Regions from separate parts of the Geodermatophilus sp. SYSU D01105 genome, predicted to be linked through region 1. Evidence: riboswitches for the same ligand, from Rfam matches in the RefSeq annotation. Region 1 holds a riboswitch; each other region holds the start of a gene.

Region 1 (2,252 bases):
CTCAGGGCTCTCGACCGTGGCGCCGCTGGACTTCACCCAGCCCGGCCTGCTCGACGCCGACCCTCAGGAGATCGTCGACAACCTGGTGGCGCTCGATGCCCTGCCGGACCTCGGCGGAGTCAGGGTCATCCTGCAGGGAATCGGTGACACGGCCGAGCCGCAGGAGCCGCTGAGCATCGCGCAGCGGAAGAACCTCGTCGCCATCTGGAGGGCGATCAGCACCGCCGCCAATGGGGGCGTTGAGCCCGAGGTCGAGGACACGCAACTGAGCCGGGAGCTCCTCGATGAGGAGCTGCCGAGAGTCACGCCTGTACCGGTGCCCGAGGGGCCGGTCTGCACCAAGGGCACCATCGTGCTCACCGGGGCCGATGTCGCCTTCCGGCCGGACTCGGCCGAGTTCGTCGACGAGGAGGCGGCCGAAGCTGTGCTCCGGCCGATCGCCGAGCAACTACGCGAGAGCGGTGCGACCGCGACCTTGACCGGTACGACCGCCAACGTCCAGGGCATCGAGGGACAGCGGCGACTCGGCCTCGATCGCGCCGAAGCCGTGCGCCAGGTGCTGGTCGACCTCGGTGTCCCGGCCGGCGGCCTGACCGCTGACGGCGTCGGGAGCGAGTTCCCCGGCTACGTCCAGGACCACGACGCTGAAGGCAACCTGCTCCCGGGTCCGGCGGCGCAGAACCGGAAGGTCATCATCACGCCGTCGATCGGGACCGCGGGCCTGGCCTGCGACTGACGGACGGTGCCCCCGGCCGTCCCTCAGGACGGCCGGGGCACCGGTGCGTCACGCGACCCGACGGGCCCCGACGTAGCTCGGCATGGAGTCGAGGTTCACGACCTTGACCGGCTGGCCGGCGGTGGAGGCGTGCACCATCTGGCCGTTGCCGATGTACATGCCCACGTGCGAGACCGGGCTGTAGAAGAACACCAGGTCACCGGGCTTGAGGTCGGACTTCGCCACCGGCGCGCCGAAGGTCGACTGCGCCCGCGAGGTGCGCGGCAGCTCGACGCCGGCCGCCCGGTAGGCGAACGTCGTCAGCCCCGAGCAGTCGAAGGCGTTGGGACCGGTGGCGCCCCAGCCGTACGGGTCGCCCTGCTGTGCGAGGGCGGTGTCGACGGCCTTCTGGGCGGCGCCGTTCGGGGCGGCGGCCGCAGCGACGGCGACGGCGCCGGAACCGGCGTCACCGGCGTCAGCCTGGGCGGTGGCCGGAGCGAGGGTCACGGCGGCGCCGGCGACGGCGGCGATCGCGATCCCACGGAAAGAACGGCGTGCGAAAGACGTGCGTGCAGTCGTCATGGACGACGGGTTCTCCTGTTCTCCACGGCCGCCTACCGGGTTAGCTGACGGGTTCGGACGGGGGAGTCGCCCGGCGCGAGATGCGCTTCACCCCAGGGATGCGGTGGGTCCCCGGTCCGGGCGCGGCGTTCACCGCGTCCGGTTCGGCGTAGTCCGGCCGGTGTCACGCGGTTCGGTGACGAGAGGCCCGGCAGGACCGCGGACGACCGTAGGAGAGCGCGACGGCCCTCGCAGGCGGCCGGACGGTCGCGCGACGGCGGCGTGTCCGGATCGCGACACGCCGCGCTGACCACCGGGGACTACGGAGCGCGCAGGAATGCCATGGATGCGTTTCCGCAGGTCAGCGGCTTGGGACCAAAGTATGTGAACGGCGGAGTGTTCTCACGCGGCGTGACGTCCGTATCGCGGACAGCAGCCGGAACCCGGGGGTTGGCGCAGCCGTTGGGCGGGCACGACAAGAGACGACCGAGAACGAGGAGGGACACACCCCATGGCCGGAATGATCCGGAAGCTGGTGGCGTCGGGGATCGCGGCGAAGGTCATCCAGGAGGCCCGCAAGCCGCAGAACCAGGCCAAGATCAAGGAGTTCATCGCCAAGATGGGCGAGCAGAACAAGAAGCGCGGCGGCGGCAAGGGCTACGGCCGCGGCCCCGTCCACTGACGGCTCCGCTGGGGAGCCCCCGTCCGGCACCGGGCGGGGGCTCCCGGTGAGCCCCCACCGGGTCGCCGTCCTCGACGACTACCAGTCCGTGGCGGCCGAGTTCGCCGACTGGTCCCGCGTCCCCGGACCGCTCGACGTCGTCGCCTTCGCCGACCACCTCGACGACGAGGACGCCCTCGTCGAGCGCCTCGCCCCCTTCGACGTCCTCGTCGCCATGCGTGAGCGGACGCCGTTCCCGCGCAGCCTGCTCGAGCGCCTGCCCGCGCTCCGGTTGCTGGTCACCACCGGCGCCCG
Region 2 (2,252 bases), on a different contig from region 1:
CCCCGTAGCAGGAGGTGACCCGGCCGGCGGTCGGCATGGCGGTCGAGCTCTGCGCGCTGGACAGCGCCTGCGCCTGGGACTGCCGCTGGCTCCACGCCGCGCCCGGGTCGGCCGCGCCCTGGGAGGCCAGCAGCCGCTCCCCCGCCTGGCGGAGCTGCTCCTCCAGGGAGGCCTTCTCCGCCGAGCGGGCGTCGAACTCGGCCTGGGCCTCGGCGAGGTGGGCGTTGGCGGCGACCTCGGCCTCGTCGGCGGCCCGGGCGGCCGCGTCGCGCCGGGCGACGGCGTCCTCGGCGGCGCGGGCGGCCTGCTCGACCCGCTGCTCGACGGTCAGGAAGGCCTGGAGCTGGGCGGCACGGTGGTCACCGATGACCTCCATCGTGGCGGCCTGCTGCAGCAGCTCGGTCGGGCTCTGCGCGTCGAGGAGCATCTGGACGTCGCCGTATCGGGTGTCGCCGCCCATGTAGGCCTGACGCCCCAGGTCGGCGATGGCCTGCTCGGCGCCGGCGACGGCGGCCTGGGCGTCGGCGAGCTCGGCGGCGGTCCGCTCGGCCTCGGCGCGGGCGGCGGCCAGCTCGGCGCGGGCGACCAGCGCGGCGTCGGCGGCCGCCTCGGCCTCCACGGTCATCCGCTGCAGCTGCTCCTCGGCGGCCGCGACCTGTTCCTGGATGCGGGCCACCTGCGCGGCCAGCTGGTCCTGCTCGGAGGAGGCGGGCGTGCTCGGGGCGGCGACCGCGGCCGGCGCGCCGGCCAGCAGGCCGGCCAGCGCGGCGGCGACGACGAGGGTCCGGCGCGGGGAGCGCAGGCGGCGGCTCGGTGACGGCGCACGGCGGGGCTCGGTGTTCAGGTGGTGCAGGGTCGCCAAGGCGACGGTTCTCCCATCCTCGCGACCGCCTACCGAGTTAGCTGACGGGTTCGGGCCGGACGGCGCCCTACCTCCCTGCGTCCCCAGGCGCAGGCAGGACTCACCCCAGGAGTTCGGTGGGTCCCCGGTCCGCCTGGACCCGGAGGGGTCGTCGGCGGTTCGGCGGGGCCTGGCCGAGGCCCTCGGTTCCCGAGGAGCTGAGCCCGGCAAGGCCGTCGGGAAAGCTACTACGCCGCGCAGGACCGGTCACGATCGGGTAACGCCCACGGCGCGCCTGCTTGCCCGATCGGGCGACCCCCAGCTACGCGCCGTGATCGGGTGCCCGCGGGCCGGTGATCACCGACCGTACCTGCCGTCAGGACCCGGCACCCCGTCGCCCACCTGCGCGGACTCCGGTAGACGTGGACCGTGTCCCGGACCGGCCGGCAGCGCCCCGCGCCGGTCCCCGCACGCGCGCGCAGCCGTGCCGGGCGGCCGGGGTGAGATCTCGCACACGCCGGCCCGACACGCCGGCGACACGCCGCGGCCGGCAGCGGGGCCTCGTCGCGCTCTGCGTCACCGAGATCACCAGCTGGGGCGTCCTCTACTACGCCTTCCCCGTCGCCCTCGCCGACATCACCGCCGACACGGGCTGGTCGGCCCCCACGGCGTCGGCGGCGTTCTCGGCGGGCCTGGTCGTCTCGGCGCTGGCCGGGATCCCGGTGGGGCACTGGCTCGACCGGCGCGGTCCCCGCCGGGTGATGACCGCCGGATCGCTGCTCGCCGTCCCGGCGACGGTGGGCATCGCCCTGGCGCCGGGCTACGGCTGGTTCCTGCTGGCGTGGCTGGTCGCCGGGGTGGCGATGGCGGGGGTGCTCTACCAGGCGGCGTTCACCGCGCTGGCCCGGTGGTACGGGGAGGACCGGGTCCGGGCGCTGACGGCGCTGACCCTGGCGGCGGGCCTGTCCAGCACGGTCTTCGCGCCGCTGACCGACGCGCTGCTGGCGGCGTTCTCCTGGCGGGGGACGTACCTGGTGCTGGCCGCGGTGCTCGCCGCCGTCACCGTCCCGCTGCACGCGTTCGCCCTCCCCGCGGCGTGGGCGCGCCCACCTGCGACGGCGGCGGAGGGCCGGCGGCGGGTCCCGTCGGAGGTCCGGACGGCGGGGTTCCTGCTGCTCGCCGGGGCGCTGACGCTCACCGCCTTCGGCCTCTACGCGGCCAGCCTCACCCTCATCCCGCTGCTGACCGGCCGGGGGTTCTCCAGCTCCCTGGCGGCCACCACGCTCGGCCTGCTCGGCGCGGGGCAGCTCCTCGGCCGCCTCGGGTACGCGCCGCTGAGCGTCCGGACCTCGCCGGCCGGGCGCGCGCTGGTGATCGTGCTGGCCTCCGCCGCGACCATCGGACTGCTCGC
Region 3 (2,252 bases), on a different contig from region 1:
AGCCGTAGCGCTCCTCGATGTAGATCAGGCCGGCGTCGATCTGGCGGTAGCCGTCCGAGGTCTTGGCGATCCCGGTGCCGGCCCAGGTGGAGTCGAGGAACTGCGGGATGCCGTAGGCGGTGCTGGAGGGGTTCTGCGCGTTGGGGTTCCAGCCGCTCTCCTTGCCCCACAGCTTCTCCAGGCAGCTGAACTGGTCGGCGCTGCCGACCTTGCTCATGGCGTAGTCCTTGAAGGACCCGCTGCGCGCCGGGGCGGCGGCCGCGGCCGGAGCAGCGGCGGCGGCAGCCCGGGCCGCCTGCGCGGCCTGCTGCTCGGCGGCAGCGCGCTCGGCGGCCTCCCGGGCGGCCTGCTCGGCAGCAGCGGCCTCGGCGGCGGCACGCTCGGCGGCCGCGCGCTCGGCGGCCTGGCGCTCCAGCTCGGCCTGGTCGGCCGCGGCCTGCGCCTGGGCGGCGCTGGCCTGCGCCGCCTCGCGCTCGCTGCGGGAGGCGGTGAGGCCCTCGAGCGGCGCGAGGTCGGGCGCCGACGCCGTGGCGGGGTCGGCGGTGATGCCGAGCTGCTCGGCGACGCTCATCGAGGCGCTGACCGTCGCGGTCTCGGCCTCGGCGGCCGGCTGACCGGTGGTCAGCACGTTGACGACGATGGCGCCCGCGGCCGCGGTGGCCAGCAGGATCGCCGGCCGGCGACCCCGGGCCGGCAGCCGCAGCCGGCGACGGGGAGCGGCGGAGGGGAGCTCCGCGGTGGCGGGCTCGGCGGCGGCGAGCTCGGCGGTGGCCGGCTCGCCGGTGAGGGCGTCGGCGTCGGCGGGACGCGGGAACTGCGACGTGCGGGAGGTCATGGGGGTTCGTGTGCTCCGGGGGCGTGGGGGCGCGCACGAGCCGGATCTCAGCGAAGTGAGGTCAGCCCGGGGTGCGGCGGTCGACGTCGGGAGGTGCCGGTGGCGGTCGGGAGGGACGCGCGGCGCCGGCGGTTCGCGGTCAGCGGGACGGGCGGGCCGGGGAGGAGGCGCGAGGTGCGCGCGGCCGGGAGTCCCTGCGAGCCGCGAGGGCCCGTGGGCGAGGCATGCGGATGCTCTCCGTTCCTTCCGTGGCCGCCTACCGAGTTAGCTGACGGGTTCGGGCGGGAAGGTGCCCTACCTGCCCTCCGAGCGGGGCTCGGCGGGCAGGACTCACCCCAGGACTGCGGTGGGTCCCCGGCTCGCGTCCACGGGAGGCGGACACGACTCGGCGGCGTCCGGCCAGGCTCCCCGGATGGGGACGCACGACCGACCGGACGCACTCACCGTAGGGGCCGTTACCGTGCCGTGACAATCCCAGGGGTCACATCCGTTGCGTGAGGTACCTCGCGCGGGAGTGCCGGCCGCGGCGGAATACCCCGGCCGTGGGACCGTTGCACGCAGCAGTAGTTGCGCTCTCAACCACCTGGAGCACGAGATGCAGTTCGGGATCTTCTCGGTCAGCGACATCACGACCGACCCCACGACGGGGCGCACGCCCAGCGAGGGTGAGCGGATCAAGGCGATCCTCACGATCGCGCAGAAGGCCGAGGAGGTCGGGCTGGACGTGTTCGCGCTCGGCGAGCACCACAACCCGCCGTTCTTCTCGTCCTCCCCCACCACCACGCTGGCCGCCATCGCGGCACGGACGAGCACCCTGCAGCTGTCGACGGCGACCACCCTGATCACCACCAACGACCCGGTGAAGATCGCCGAGGACTACGCGATGCTGCAGCACCTGGCCGACGGCCGGGTCGACCTGATGTTGGGCCGCGGCAACACCGGGCCGGTCTACCCGTGGTTCGGGCAGGACATCCGCAACGGCATCCCGCTGGCGGTGGAGAACTACGCGCTGCTGCGCCGGCTCTGGGACTCCGACGTCGTGGACTGGTCCGGCCAGTTCCGCACCCCGCTGCAGGGCTTCACCTCCACCCCGCGCCCGCTGGACGGCGTCCCGCCGTTCGTGTGGCACGGCTCGATCCGCTCCCCGCAGATCGCCGAGCAGGCCGCCTACTACGGCGACGGCTTCTTCTCCAACCACATCTTCTGGCCCAAGGAGCACACGCAGCGGATGGTGGAGTTCTACCGCCGGCGCTTCGAGCACCACGGCCACGGCTCCGCCGACCAGGCGATCGTCGGCCTCGGCGGGCAGGTGTTCATGCGCAAGAACAGTCAGGACGCCGTGAACGAGTTCCGGCCGTACTTCGACAACGCGCCCGTGTACGGCCACGGCCCGTCGCTCGAGGAGTTCACCCGCGAG

The links. Region 1 has a riboswitch for cyclic di-AMP ahead of ACI79I_RS09345 (C40 family peptidase). Riboswitches for the same ligand answer to the same signal wherever they lie in the genome.
Region 2: another riboswitch for cyclic di-AMP. It lies ahead of ACI79I_RS17210 (M23 family metallopeptidase); the one in region 1 lies ahead of ACI79I_RS09345 (C40 family peptidase).
Region 3: another riboswitch for cyclic di-AMP. It lies ahead of ACI79I_RS20585 (aggregation-promoting factor C-terminal-like domain-containing protein); the one in region 1 lies ahead of ACI79I_RS09345 (C40 family peptidase).

What each region holds. Positions count from the first base shown of each region.
Region 1 covers NZ_JBJGYR010000008.1:54,549-56,800, reverse strand. The annotation lists gene ACI79I_RS09350 (OmpA family protein) at 1-736, shown strand, start outside; gene ACI79I_RS09345 (C40 family peptidase) at 785-1,297, opposite strand; cyclic di-AMP (ydaO/yuaA leader) riboswitch at 1,311-1,435, opposite strand; gene ACI79I_RS09340 (hypothetical protein) at 1,788-1,958, shown strand; gene ACI79I_RS09335 (D-2-hydroxyacid dehydrogenase family protein) at 2,005-2,252, shown strand, end outside.
Region 2 covers NZ_JBJGYR010000018.1:26,013-28,264, forward strand. The annotation lists gene ACI79I_RS17210 (M23 family metallopeptidase) at 1-862, opposite strand, end outside; cyclic di-AMP (ydaO/yuaA leader) riboswitch at 874-1,037, opposite strand; gene ACI79I_RS17215 (MFS transporter) at 1,342-2,252, shown strand, end outside.
Region 3 covers NZ_JBJGYR010000025.1:35,881-38,132, forward strand. The annotation lists gene ACI79I_RS20585 (aggregation-promoting factor C-terminal-like domain-containing protein) at 1-835, opposite strand, end outside; cyclic di-AMP (ydaO/yuaA leader) riboswitch at 1,074-1,222, opposite strand; gene ACI79I_RS20590 (LLM class flavin-dependent oxidoreductase) at 1,431-2,252, shown strand, end outside.